2 regions of the Sphingomonas carotinifaciens genome follow, and region 2 is predicted to be linked to the other one. Evidence: predicted binding sites of a transcription regulator. Region 2 holds the regulator's gene; the other holds the start of a gene.
The links. The regulator LexA, encoded in region 2, represses DNA repair genes until DNA is damaged. The targets are predictions, from matches to a motif close to GTTCCNCNCTTGTTCT.
Positions count from the first base shown of each region.

Region 1 (6,802 bases), 110 kb from region 2:
CGGCCAAGCCTGCGCATCTGCTGCAACCCGCGGCGCAGGCCTGCGGCACGGTGCGGCTGATCCCGATCGGCGTGCCGGTCGTCAGCCACACCCACGTCCTCTCAAGCCCTCTCCCCGAGGGGGAGAGGGACATGGCTTGCGTAGCGCCTTCCATTACCCTTCCCACCCCCGGCCCCAATTCGCACAAATACACCCGCGGCATGGTCGCCATCGTCGCCGGCGGCATGGCGGGCGCGTCCGAGCTGGCGAGTATCGCCGCGATGCGCGCCGGTGCCGGCTACGTCCTCCATCTGGGCGAAGGGCAGGGGCCCCCGCACGCGCTGGTCCGCAAAATCTTCTCCGCCGATGCCCTGCAGGACGCGCGTATCGGCGCGATCGTCGTCGGTCCCGGTCTTGGCCGCGACGATGCCACGCGCCGCATGCTGGACGCCAGCCTTGCCGCGCATCGCCCGCTTGTCATCGACGGCGACGCATTGCGCCTGATCGATCCCACGACGATCCCGGCCGGCAGCATCCTGACCCCGCATGGCGGGGAATTTTCCCATCTGTTCGGGCAGGAGGGCGACAAGATCACCCGCACCCGCCGCGCCGCGGCACAGACCGGTGCCGTCATCGTCCACAAGGGGCCGGACACGGTGATCGCCGCACCCGATGGGCGGGTCACAGTTGCGGGCGAGGGAAGTCCCTGGCTTTCCACCGCCGGCACGGGCGACGTGCTGGCCGGGGCGATCGGAGCAATGCGCGCCGCCGGGCTCGATCCCTTTGCCGCAGCGGGGGCCGGGGTGTGGCTCCATGGTGCCGCGGCGCGGCGATTGGGACCGGCCTTCATCGCCGACGACTTGGCAGACGCGCTCTCCGCCGTCAGAGGCTGATCGCCATGACCGATACCATTATCCGTGTCGCGGCTCGCGGCGACGGCGTCACCGCCGATGGCCGTCACGCCGCGTTCGCCGCGCCCGGCGATATCCTGAACGCCGATGGCACGCTGAGCCACGGGCCCCATCATCAGGTGCCGCCTTGCCGTCACTTTCCCACCTGCGGCGGGTGCCAGCTCCAGCATCTCGACGATGACAGCTATGCCGCCTTTGTCACCGACCGGGTCGCCTCCGCCCTCGACGGGCAGGGGCTGTCCGCGCCGATGCGTGTTCCCCATGTCTCGCCGCCCAATACCCGCCGCCGCGCGACGCTGCATGCCGAGGCGAAGGGCGGTCGCATCCGGCTGGGCTTTTCGGAGGAGAAAAGCCACGCGATCGTCGACATCGCCGAATGCCACATCCTGCGGCCCGAACTGTTCGCGCTGGTCACGCCCTTGCGCGGCTTTCTCCAGCGGCTGGGGTTCAAGCGGCGCTGCGACATCCACCTCGCCATGGCGGATCAGGGGCCGGACATCACCATCACCGGCTTTGCGCCGGAAGGGCTCGACGCGGCGGAGGCGATCATCGCCTTTTGCGAGCGGCACAAGGTCGCCCGGCTCAGCGTCGATGACGGCATGGGGCCGGAGACGCGGTGGGAGCCCGAGCCCGTCACCATCACGCTGGGCGGCATCCCCGTGCCGCTGCCCCCCGGTGCGTTTCTCCAGGCGACCGAGGACGGCGAGGCGACCCTTGTCGCCGCCGTCGGCGATGCGGTCGGCAAGGCGGGAACGGTGGCGGACCTGTTCACCGGCCTCGGCACCTTTGCCCTCGCGCTGCCGGCGCGCGTCTATGCGGCGGAGGGCGCGCGCGATGCCCTCCTGTCGCTGAAGGCGGCCGCCAATGGCGCGGGCAGGCAGGTGTTCGCCGAGCATCGCGACCTGTACCGCCGGCCGCTCACCAAGCCCGAGCTCGACCGGTTTGACGCCATCGTCCTCGATCCGCCCCGCGCGGGCGCACGCGATCAGGCGGAGGCACTGGCGCAGGCCAACGTGTCGGCGATCGCCTATGTGTCCTGCAATCCGGCCAGCTTTGCGCGCGATGCCAAGATGCTGGCGGATCATGGCTGGCGGATCGACTGGGTGCAGCCGGTCGGTCAGTTCCGCTGGTCGACCCATGTCGAGCTGGCGGCGCGGTTCGTCCGGTAGCAGAGGTGGTTACGGATACGCCGCCGAGACGAAGAACAGCCCGTCCGGCGGCGCGTTGAGCGCCAATCGCTGGCGATCCTGCGCGGCGAGGGCGGCGCCGACATCGTCGGGCGTCCACCGTCCCATGCCGACATGCACCAGGCATCCGACCATCGACCGGACCTGATGATGCAGGAAAGACCGCGCCGCCGCCCGCACCGTTACCCGGTCGCCGATGCGCGCCACCTCCAGTCGGTCCAGCGTCCGCACCGGGCTGTCCGCCTGACAGTGCGCCGATCGAAAGGTGGTGAAGTCGTGCCGGCCCAGCAGCTGCGCCGCACCCGCCGCCATCGCATCCGTGTCCAGCGGATGGGCGACCTGCCACGCCAGTCCCTTTTCATGGGTCAGCGTCGCGCGGCGATTGACGATGCGATATTCGTACGAGCGGCCGATGCACGAAAAGCGCGCATGCCAGTCGTCCGCCACCACCTCGCACGCCAGAACCGCGACCGGCGCCGGCCGCACGCGCGCGTTCAGGGCTTCCATCAGGCGGAACGGCGTGATCGGCTTGGCGATGTCGACATGGGCGCGCATGCCCAGCGCGTGCACGCCCGCGTCGGTGCGGCCCGATGCGTGCACTGCCGCCTTTTCGCCGGTGATCGCGAACACGGCCTCTTCCAGCGCCTGCTGCACGCTTGGCCCATGTGCCTGCCGTTGCCATCCCATGAAGGGGCGGCCGTCATATTCCACCAGCAGCGCGAAACGCGTCAAAGCCGGGTTCCCGAGGGGACGGGGAAGCCGCGCAGCATCTCTGCGGCACTGGTCACGCTCTTGCCGGCGCGCTGCACCAGCGTCGGGCGGATCGCCCCGTCGCCGCACGCGATCGTCAACTGGTCGTCCACCGTCTCGCCCGCCCCGTAGAAGCTGAAGGGCAACAGGTCCGCCGCCAGGATCTTCACCCGCTCGCCGGCAATCTCGCACCATGCGCCCGGCGCCGGGTTCATCGCGCGCACCAGCCGCTCGACCTCGATTGCGGGGCGCTCGAAGTCGATGCGCGTCTCCGCCTTGTCGATCTTGGCGGCGTAGGTCACGCCGTCTTGCTGCTGTGGCACCGGCGGGTGGCCGTCGAGATCGCCCAGCACCTGCGTCATGAGGGCGGCACCCAGGGCTGCCAGTTCCTGCGTCAACATGCCCGTCGTCTTGCCGTCGACCGGTGTCCGTCCTTCCAGCCGGACCGGGCCCGTGTCCAGGCCGGCCTCCATCTGCATGATGCCGACGCCGGTTTCCGTATCGCCCGCCAGGATGGCGCGCTGAATCGGCGCTGCGCCGCGCCATCGTGGCAGCAGCGATCCGTGCACGTTCAGGCAGCCATGCACCGGGGCATCGAGTATGGCCCGCGGCAGGATCAACCCATAGGCCGCGACCACCGCGACATCGGCGCGCAGATCGGCGAACGCGGCCTGTTCGTCCGCACCCTTCAGTGAAACGGGTGTGCGTACGGGAATGCCCAGTTCCTCGGCCCGCGCCTGAACCGGGGAGGGCACCAGCTGCCGCCCGCGTCGTCCGCCTGGACGCGCCGGCTGGCTGTAGCTCGCCACCACATCGTGGCCTGCCGCCACCACCGCATCCAAGACCGGCACCGCAAAGCCCGGCGTTCCCATGAAGACGATCCGCATGTCTGCCCGTCTCTCCGCTGGCGGCGCGGCGCGCAACCCCCTATCTGTTCTCCATGGCATCCCCAGAGATCGAGGCGCTGACCCAGGCGCTCGCCCGCCTCCCCGGCCTCGGCCCCCGCTCCGCCCGCCGCGCCGTCCTCCACCTGCTGAAAAAGCGGGAATCCGCGCTTGAGCCGCTGTTGAGCGCGCTTGCGGCCGTAGAGGATCGGCTGGTGACGTGCGCCACCTGTGGCAACATCGATACCGCCAATCCGTGCGCGATCTGCGCCGATGGCCGGCGGGACGACCGGGCATTGTGCGTGGTCGAGGAAGTCGCCGATCTTTGGGCGCTGGAGCGTTCGCGGCTGTTTCCGGGACGGTTTCATGTGCTGGGCGGGCGCCTGTCCGCACTGGAGGGTGTGCGGCCGGAGGATCTGTCGATCGACCATCTCGTCCGCCGGGTCGAGGCGGGGGGCGTCGACGAGGTCGTGCTGGCGATGAATGCCACGCTGGAGGGGCAGACCACGGCGCATTATATCGCCGAGCGGATCGAGCGTTTTCCCGTCCGTATCACCCAGTTGGCCCATGGCCTGCCCGTCGGCGGCGAGCTCGACTATCTGGACGAGGGCACCCTGGCGCAGGCCCTGCGCGCGCGGCGGCCGGTCGCTTGACGGCGTGGGGGACGTTGCCTAGCTGACAGCCATGGCTATTCTTCCCATCGTCGAAGTTCCCGATCCGCGCCTGCGCCTCGTCTCCAAGCCTGTTGAGACGATAGACGACGATGTGCGCGCCTTCGTCGCAGACTTGTACGACACGATGTATGACGCGCGCGGCATCGGGCTGGCGGCGATCCAGGTCGGTGTCGACAAGCGCATCCTGGTCATCGACCTGCAGGACGAAGAGGATGAGGAAGGCAAGCCGGTCCGCAAGCCGGCCGCCTATATCAACCCTGAGATCCTGTCGGTGTCCGACGAGGTTTCGAGCTACAACGAAGGCTGTCTGTCGATCCCGGAGCAATATGCCGAGGTGAAGCGCCCCGTTCGCTGCCGCGTCCGCTGGCAGGATGAAAATGGCGCCTCGCACGAGCAGGAGCTGGACGGATTGCTGTCGACCTGCATGCAGCATGAGATCGATCATCTGAACGGTGTGCTGTTCACCGATCATGTCAGCCGCCTGAAGCGCGACATGCTGATGAAGAAGCTGGCAAAGCTTCGGCGCGGCTGAGCCTTTCGCCGAAGACTGCGGGGCGCGTGCGCATTTAACCGTTGTCGGATCCTCCCCGTTCGATCTATGTTCCCGCGCATGTTGCCGTTCATCATCGAGCCGGGGGCGTGCCGATGCCCGAACTGATCATCGTCGCCTGCCTCGCCCTGGGGCTCGGCCTGCTCATCGGCTGGCTCGTCGCCAGCCGCGCTGGACAACGCCTGGCGGCGGATCTGGCAACCGCGCAGGCGCGTGCCGCCGATTTCGACCTTGTGCGTACCGCGCGGGATGCGGTGGAGCGCGAGCGGAACGAAGCGATGCAGAATTTGGCCGAGTTGCGAGGCCGTGCTGCCGAACTGGAGCCGCTGCGCACGGCGCTCGCCGCCGCCCATACCGAGCGCAATGAGGCGAATGCGATGCTGGCCGAGCTTCGTGCGCGGGCGGATGAGCGTGAGGCGGCGCATGCGGTGGCGTTGGAGCAGTTGAAGGCGGCGCGCGAGCAGATCGGGGTGCAGTTCGGGGATACGGCGGCGAAGGCGCTGGAGACGGCGCAGCGGCAGTTCCTGGAGCGGGCCGAGGCGCGGTTTCGGCAGTCGGAGGAAGCGTCGGGGCAGTCGCTGAAGGCACTGCTGCAACCGGTGACCGAACGGCTGCAACGCTATGAGGAAGGCGTCGCCAAGGTCGAGCTGGAACGCCGCGACGCCTTTAGCGAGTTGCGCGGGCAGATCGACGCGATGCGGATCGGCCAGGAGCGTGTGTCGGGCGAGGCGGCCAAGCTGGTCAACGCGCTGCGCAATGCGCCCAAGGCGCGCGGACGCTGGGGCGAGCAGCAGTTGCGCAACGTGCTGGAAAGCTGTGGACTGTCCGAACATACCGATTTCCAGATGGAAGTCAGCGTGGCGGACGGGGAGGGCGGACGCCTGCGCCCCGATGCGATCGTGCGCGTGCCGGGTGGCAAGTCGCTGATCATCGACGCCAAGGTGTCGCTCAACGCCTATCAGGACGCGTTCGGAGCGGTGGACGAGGCCGAACGGCATATCGGTCTGGCGGCGCACGCGCAGTCTATGCGCACCCACATCAACGGGCTGGGCAACAAGGCCTATTGGGCGCAGTTCGACGATGCGCCCGAATATGTCGTCATGTTCGTGCCGGGCGAGCATTTCCTGTCGGCCGCGCTGGAGCATGATCCGGGCCTGTGGGACTTCGCGTTCGAGAAGCGGGTGCTGCTGGCGACGCCGACCAACCTGATCGCGATCGCGCGCACGATCGATGCGGTGTGGCGGCAGGAGAAGCTGGCCAAGCAGGCGCAGGAGATCGGTACGCTGGGCAAGGAGCTGTACCAGCGGCTTGCGGTAATGGGCGGCCATGTCGCCAAGCTGGGCAAGAACCTGGATACCGCGATGGGCGCATATAATGCGTTCGTTGGCAGCCTGGAGAGCAATGTGCTGACCAGCGCGCGGCGGTTCGAGGCGTTGAATATCGACACCGGGGGCAAGGCGATCGACACGCTACCTGTCGGCGAACAGACCGTGCGCCCCCTGACCAAACTGGCCGTCCTGCCCGACGCGGCAGAATAAGCGTGGCGCGGCGCCGGTCCACGACGCTGCCGCCGCCCTATCTGAAGCGCGTCTGGTTCGACCCCGACCGGGTGAGCGACGAATATAGCTATCCCTTCAACCTGCCGATGTTCCGTGGCGGCGAATTCGAGTTGCATTTCGACCGGGCGGTGACGATCATCGTCGGCGAGAATGGCGTCGGCAAATCCACGCTGATCTGGGGTATCGCGGCGCTTGCGGGGTTCGATCCCGCCGGGGGCGGGCCCGGTTATCGACCGATGGATCACAGCCAGGCGGTGGAGCTAGACGGCGACGTCCTTGCCAGCGTGCTGCGGGCGAGTTGGTTGCCG
Region 1 covers NZ_WSUT01000005.1:2,104,707-2,111,508, forward strand. The annotation lists gene GQR91_RS12010 (NAD(P)H-hydrate dehydratase) at 1-872, shown strand, start outside; gene GQR91_RS12015 (class I SAM-dependent RNA methyltransferase) at 878-2,059, shown strand; gene truA (tRNA pseudouridine(38-40) synthase TruA) at 2,069-2,809, opposite strand; gene fmt (methionyl-tRNA formyltransferase) at 2,806-3,714, opposite strand; gene recR (recombination mediator RecR) at 3,768-4,364, shown strand; gene def (peptide deformylase) at 4,396-4,917, shown strand; gene GQR91_RS12040 (DNA recombination protein RmuC) at 5,031-6,473, shown strand; gene GQR91_RS12045 (AAA family ATPase) at 6,476-6,802, shown strand, end outside.
Region 1: a site for LexA is predicted at 4,975-4,990, ahead of GQR91_RS12040 (DNA recombination protein RmuC). Genes of this name have one in related genera too.

Region 2 (6,802 bases):
GAATGCGGGATGGACGCGCTGGTCGAGGTGCACGACCTGTCCGAGATGGAGCGCGCCGCGCGCCTCCGCTCGCGCCTGATCGGCGTCAACAACCGCAACCTGAAGACGTTCGAGGTGAACTTCCAGAACACCTATGATCTGGTCGGCCACGCGCCGCAGGGCTGCACCTTCGTCGCCGAAAGCGGCCTCACCAGCCGTGCCGACCTCGATGCGATGGCGCAGCACGGCATCCACTGCTTCCTGATCGGCGAAGCGCTGATGCGGCAGGCCGATGTCGAGGCCGCGACCCGCGCGCTGGTCGGCTGATGCCGGGGCTGACGCATATCGATGCCGACGGCGCGGCCCGCATGGTCGATGTCGGCGACAAGGCGGTGACGCAGCGCCAGGCGGTCGCGTCGGGCCGCATCACCATGTCAGGGCAAGCGGCCGCCGCCATTGCCGAGGGTCGCACGAAGAAGGGCGACGTGCTGGCGGTCGCCCGCGTCGCCGGCATCATGGCGGCCAAGCGGACCAGCGACCTGATCCCGCTCTGCCACCCGCTGCCGCTGACGAAGATCGAGATCGATCTGGCGCTGGACGAAGGCGGCGTCACCGCCACCGCGACCGCCGCCACGGCGGGGCAGACGGGGGTGGAGATGGAGGCGCTGACCGCGGTTTCCGTCACGCTGCTGACGCTCTACGACATGGCCAAGGCGCTCGACAAGGCGATGGTCCTGTCCGACATCCGCCTCCTCGCCAAGCAGGGGGGCAAGTCGGGCGACTGGGTCGCCCCTGTGGTCGCGGCTGCTCAGATTTCGTAGCAGAACCCGTCGCGCGCGGCCGCCGCCTGTCCGGCCCGACCGCTCATCCGCGCATGCAGCCGCCGGATCGTGTCGCTGCCGGTGGTGGTGAACAGCGCCGGCACCGCGGCATGCACCATGCAGGCCAGCCCGCCGCCCAGCATCGCCAGCCCGAACCGGCTCGCGGTGCGCGCATGGTCGAGATAGCTTTCACCCACCGCACGCGGGTGCCGGGCGAAAACGGTATCGAGAACGGAAAGGGCTCGCATCGGCTTCTCCTTGGGCGGATAGGATATCGCATCCGTCCATCAGGGATCAACCACGGACCCTTGCCGCCCCGACGCCGTTCTCCCCCGGCCGCTTTGCGAAGGATATCGCCATTTCCGCCGCCACCCCGCTCGTCCCCGTCACGCAGGCACAGGCACGCCTGCTCGCGCTCGCCGTGCCCGTGTCCACCGAAACGCTGCCGCTGCGCGACGCGGCGGGTCGCTGGGCCGCGGCCGACATTGTCGCCGCCCGCACGCAACCCGCCGCCGACCTGTCGGCGATGGACGGCTATGCGATCCGCTTCGACGACATGCCCGGCCCGTGGCAGGTGATCGGCGAAAGCGCCGCCGGCCGCCCTTTCGAGGCATCGGTCGGCGCACGCCAGGCGACCCGTATCTTCACCGGCGCCGCCCTGCCCCCCGGCACCGATACCGTGCTGATCCAGGAAGAGGCCGGGCGCGACGGCGCCAGCCTGACCCTCACCGGCGAAGGCCCGGCGCACGCCGGACGCAACGTCCGTCCCCGCGGGCTCGACTTCCACACCGGCCAGCGTCTGGTCACCGCGGGCGAGCGTCTCACCCCCGCCCGCATCGCCGTCGCCGCGACGGGCGGGGTCGCCGCCCTCCCCGTCCGCCGCCGCGTGCGTGTGGCGATCGCCGCCACCGGGGACGAGCTGGTCGCGCCGGGCAGCGATGCCAGCGGCCTCGCCCTCCCTGAATCGAACGGCGTCATGCTCGCCGCGATGCTGGGCGACCTGCCGGTGGAGATCATCGACCTCGGCATCCTGCCCGACGACCTGGACGCGCTGACCCGCGCCTTTGCCGGCGTACGCGCCGACCTGCTCGTCACCACCGGCGGCGCGTCGGTCGGCGATCACGACCTCGTCCGCCCCGCGCTCGCCGCGGCCGGTGGCACCATCGACTTCTGGCGCATCGCGCTGCGCCCCGGCAAGCCGATGATGGCCGGCCGGCTTGGCGACGCGCTCGTGCTCGGCCTGCCCGGCAATCCCGTCTCCGCCTTTGTCACCGCCATGCTGTTCGTGAAGCCCCTCGTCGCCGCCCTAGCCGGCGCCGCCGACCCGCTCCCCCGCCCGGCCCTCGCCCTGCTCGGCGAAACCCTCCCCGCCAACGGCCCGCGCACCGACTATCTGCGCGCCGAACTCCGCGACGGCCGCGCCTACGCCTCCACCATCCAGGACAGTTCCATGCTCCTGACCCTCGCCCGTTCCACCTGCCTGATCGTGCGCGAGCCGCACGCCCCCCCGGCACAGGCGGGCGACTCGGCGGAAATCCTGCCCCTCGCTTGACGCAAGCCAAAACGTTCCTTATAAGTTCCACGTCTGTTCTGGACGGAGGTTCCGCGATGCTCACGCGCAAGCAGCACGAGCTGATCTGCTTCATCAATGACCGGTTGACGGAGACGGGCGTGTCCCCGTCGTTCGAGGAGATGAAGGACGCGCTCGACCTCAAGTCGAAGTCGGGGGTCCACCGCCTGATCTCCGCGCTGGAGGAACGCGACTTCATCCGCCGCCTGCCCAACCGCGCCCGCGCGCTGGAGGTGCTGCGCATGCCGGAGCGCCCGGCCGAGCCGAAGGCAGCTGCGACACCGGCACCACCCGTCGGCACCACCGCGCCCGCCGCCGCCGCCGCCAGCCCGATCCCGGCCAACGACGTGCTGGAAATCCCGCTGCACGGTCGCATCGCCGCCGGCCTGCCGATCGAGGCGTTCGAGGGGTCCTCGACGCTGGCCGTCCCTGCGGCGCTGCTCGGCTCGGGTGAGCATTATGCGCTGGAGGTATCGGGCGACTCGATGGTCGAGGCGGGTATCCTCGATGGCGACTACGCCCTGATCCGCCGCACCGAAACCGCGCGCGACGGGGAGATCGTCGTGGCGCTGATCGACGACAGCGAGGCGACGCTGAAATATTTCCGCCGTGAGGGCGCGATGGTGCGGCTCGATCCCGCCAACCGCTCCTACGATCCGCAGCGTTATGCGCCCGCGCAGGTGCGGGTGCAGGGCAAGCTGTCCGGCCTTCTCCGCCGCTACGACTGATCGCGGCGGAACATGACCGCCCCGGTCCCGCCGATGTCGCACGCATCTCGGGACCGGGGCCGGTCATGCGATTATCGCACGCGCCTTCCCCGCGTCACCGTTCGGCCGCGCAATTGTAGTGATCCGGTAACCAAATCACGTCACCAGCCCCGCCAAAGGGGCGCAATGTCGCCCCATAGGGGGACGACGATCATGACCGCACATATCTGGCGCGCCGGTGCCGCATCCATCGCGCTTCTCGCCGCGCAGCACGCCACCGCCCAGGTCGCCGACACGGCAACGCTGGTCGCCGACGATCCCGCTCCCGGCGGCGACGGACAGGACATCGTCGTCCTCGGCTTCGGCCAGACCCGTCAGGTGCAGACGATCACCGCCGCCGATCTGGAACGCCTGCCGCCGGGCACCTCGCCGCTGAAGGCGGCCGCCAAGCTGCCCGGCGTCAATTTCCAGTCCGCCGACGCGTTCGGCGCCTATGAATGGTCGACGCGCATCTCGCTGCGCGGCTTCAACCAGAACCAGCTCGGCTTCACGCTCGACGGCGTGCCGCTTGGCGACATGAGCTATGGCAACGTCAACGGCCTGCACATCAGCCGCGCGATCATCTCCGAAAATATCGGCAGCACCACCGTTGCGCAGGGTGCGGGCGCGCTCGGCACCGCCTCGACCAGCAATCTGGGCGGCACGCTGCAGTTCGAAAGCCGCGCCCCTGCCGACACCGCCGATCTGGTCGCCTCCGGCACCTATGGCAGCAACGACACCGTTCGTGCCTTCGTCCGCGCCGATAGCGGCGACCTGGGTGGCGGGCTCAAGGGCTATCTCTCCTATGGCTACCTGACCACCGACAAGTGGAAGGGTTTTGGCAGCCAGCGCCAGCATCAGGCGAATGCCAAGCTGGTCAAGGAGATGGACGGGCTCGGCAGCATCACCGGCTTTGTCAACTTTTCCGACCGGCGCGAGATCGACTATCAGGATCTCAGCCTCGGCATCATCGCACGCCGCGGCCTGCGGAACGACAATATCGGCAACGACTATCCGCTGGCGATCCGCATCGCGCAGGTGTTCAACAACCAGAACGCCCGCGCTGCCAACCCCGCCGCCGCGCTGCCCTTCCCCGGTGCCGGTCTCGCCTTCCCCACCGGCATCGGCACCGTCGACGACGTCTATTTCAACGCCGCGGGTCTTCGCCGCGACTGGCTGGGCGGCCTCACCTTCGACATGCGCCTCGCCCCCACCCTCACCCTCACCACCACCAGCTACTACCACCACAACAAGGGCCAGGGCTCCTGGATCACCCCCTATTTCGCCACCCCTGCCGGCGCACCCGACGACGCCGGCCAACCCATCACCGCCCCCGCCCCGCTGTCCTACCGGACGACCGAATATGGCATCGACCGCGCCGGCAACGTCACGCGCCTGGCCTATGACCTGGGCCCCAATCGCTTCGAAGTCGGCGGCTGGTACGAAAGCAACACCTTCCGCCAGGCGCGGCGCTTCTACGGGCTAGCTGGCGGCACCGTGCCGAACCGCGACGTGCTTCGCTTCCAGGACAATCCCTTCGCCACCCAGTGGAACGGCAAATACGATACCGAGACGCTGCAATATTTCATCGCGGACTCGCTCGATATCGGCAGGCTGACGATCAACGCCGGGTGGAAGGGCACGCGCGTGCGCAACCAGGCAAACCTCCTGACCGGCACGCTCGTCGCCGGCCGGATCGAGTCCCGGGACTGGTTCCTGCCGCAAGCCGGCCTCGTCTTCCGCCTGGGCGCCGGCGCCGAACTGTTCGGCAGCTATTCGGAAAACATGCGCGCCTTCGTGTCGTCCGCTACCTCCGGCCCGTTCGCGATCACCCAGACCGGCTTCGACGCGATCCGCAGCACGCTGCGTCCCGAAACCTCGAAAACGGCGGAGGGCGGCGTACGCCTGCGCCGCGGCGGGCTGCAACTGTCGGCGGTCGGCTATTATATCGACTTCTCGAACCGCCTGCTCGTCTTCGCCAACGGGTCGAGCATCCAGGGCAATCCGCCGACGCTCAACAATGCGGGCGACGTGGAAAGCTATGGCGGGGAGGCATCCGCCTTCTACCGTATCCCCGCCACCCCCTTGTCGCTGTTTGCCAGCTATTCCTACAACCGCGCCACCTATCAGGACGATGTCCTGAGCGCCGCCGGCACCGTGCTGTCCCCGACCGCCGGGCACACCGTGGTCGACACGCCCGAACATATGGCCAAGGGCGAGATCGTCTATGACGACGACCGCTTCTTCGCCCGCGCCGGCGTCGACTACATGACCAGGCGCTATTTCACCTATCTGAACGACCAGTCGGTCGGCGCCCGGGCACTGGTCGATGCCAGCATCGGCTACCGCTTCGCCGACGCGCCCGGCCTCCTGCGCGGCTTCACGATCGAGGCAAGCGTCACCAACCTGACTGACAAGGACTATATCTCCACCATCGGCACCAACGGCTATACCGCCAGCGGCGACAACCAGACGCTGCTCGCCGGCGCACCGCGTCAGTGGTTCGTCACGCTCCGTCGCGGCTTCTGATCGCGGCCGGGGGAGATGCGGGAACGATCCGCCTCCCCCGGCGCTGTTGGCCGGAACGCCATCAGGAGAGAAGGCCATGGAAGACAATCGCGTGTGGAGCTTCGAGGAAAGCCTCTGGACCGCCGACCATGAACATTATGCCGAGTCGATCGACGACGAATGCCTGATGGTGATCCCGCAGCCGCCCTATGTGGTCACCGGCGCGCAGGCGGTGGAGGCGGTGTCAAACACCCCGCGCTGGAACAAGGTCGCCTTTTCCAACCAGCAGATTGCCCGCCCGCAGGAAGGGCTGATCGTCATCGCCTATCACGTCCGTGCCGAGCGCGAGGGTGAGCAGCCCTACGAGGCGCATTGCACCAGCACCTATCGCCGTCTGGCGCATGAGGACTGGAGCGTCATCCAGCATCAGCAGACGCCGCCCCTCGCCGCCAGCGTCGAGCAATAGGCCGTCACCGCCGGGGGGTGTCAGATCCCCCCGGCGATCACCACCCGTCCCTCGGCCTCCAGCGCGGTGGTCAGGTCCGCCAGGCACCGGTCGACCAGCGCCGCATCCGGGCTGCGCACGACGAAATTCGCCCCCGTCCGCCCTTCGCGGAAGAAGGGATAGCTGCCGATCGATACGCCCTCATGAGCCTTCTCGGCGCTGCGCAGCATGTCGGCGACCTCGCTTTCCGCCACCCAGCAGCCGATCGTCCCCGACACCACCGGCCGCCCGCCCTCCAGCGTACCCGTCAGCCGGTCGAGCATGCCCGCGGTGATGTGCGGCACCCCGGCCATGATGAAGATGTTCTCGACATGGATGCCCGGCGCGCCCGACACCCGGTTCTCGATCAGCGTCGCGCCGTCCGGCACCCGCGCCATCCGTGCCCGCGCCTCGGTCAGCCCGCCGCGCGTCGCGTAATAGGCCTCCAGCACCACCATCGCCTCCGGGTGATGGACGACGCCCACCCCCAGCGCTTCGGCGATCGCATCCACCGTGATGTCGTCATGCGTCGGCCCGATCCCGCCGGTGGTGAACAGATAATCGTTGCGCGCACGCAACGTATTCACCGCCTCCACGATCGCCTCCGTCCGGTCGCTCACCACCCGCACCTCGGCCAGCCGGATGCCCTGCACGTTCAGCCAGGTCGCGATCTGCGCGACATTGCGGTCCTGCG
Region 2 covers NZ_WSUT01000005.1:1,996,742-2,003,543, reverse strand. The annotation lists gene trpC (indole-3-glycerol phosphate synthase TrpC) at 1-306, shown strand, start outside; gene moaC (cyclic pyranopterin monophosphate synthase MoaC) at 306-800, shown strand; gene GQR91_RS11545 (DUF6356 family protein) at 788-1,048, opposite strand; gene GQR91_RS11540 (molybdopterin molybdotransferase MoeA) at 1,159-2,352, shown strand; gene lexA (transcriptional repressor LexA) at 2,409-3,098, shown strand; gene GQR91_RS11530 (TonB-dependent receptor) at 3,291-5,645, shown strand; gene GQR91_RS11525 (DUF4440 domain-containing protein) at 5,722-6,090, shown strand; gene GQR91_RS11520 (competence/damage-inducible protein A) at 6,111-6,802, opposite strand, start outside.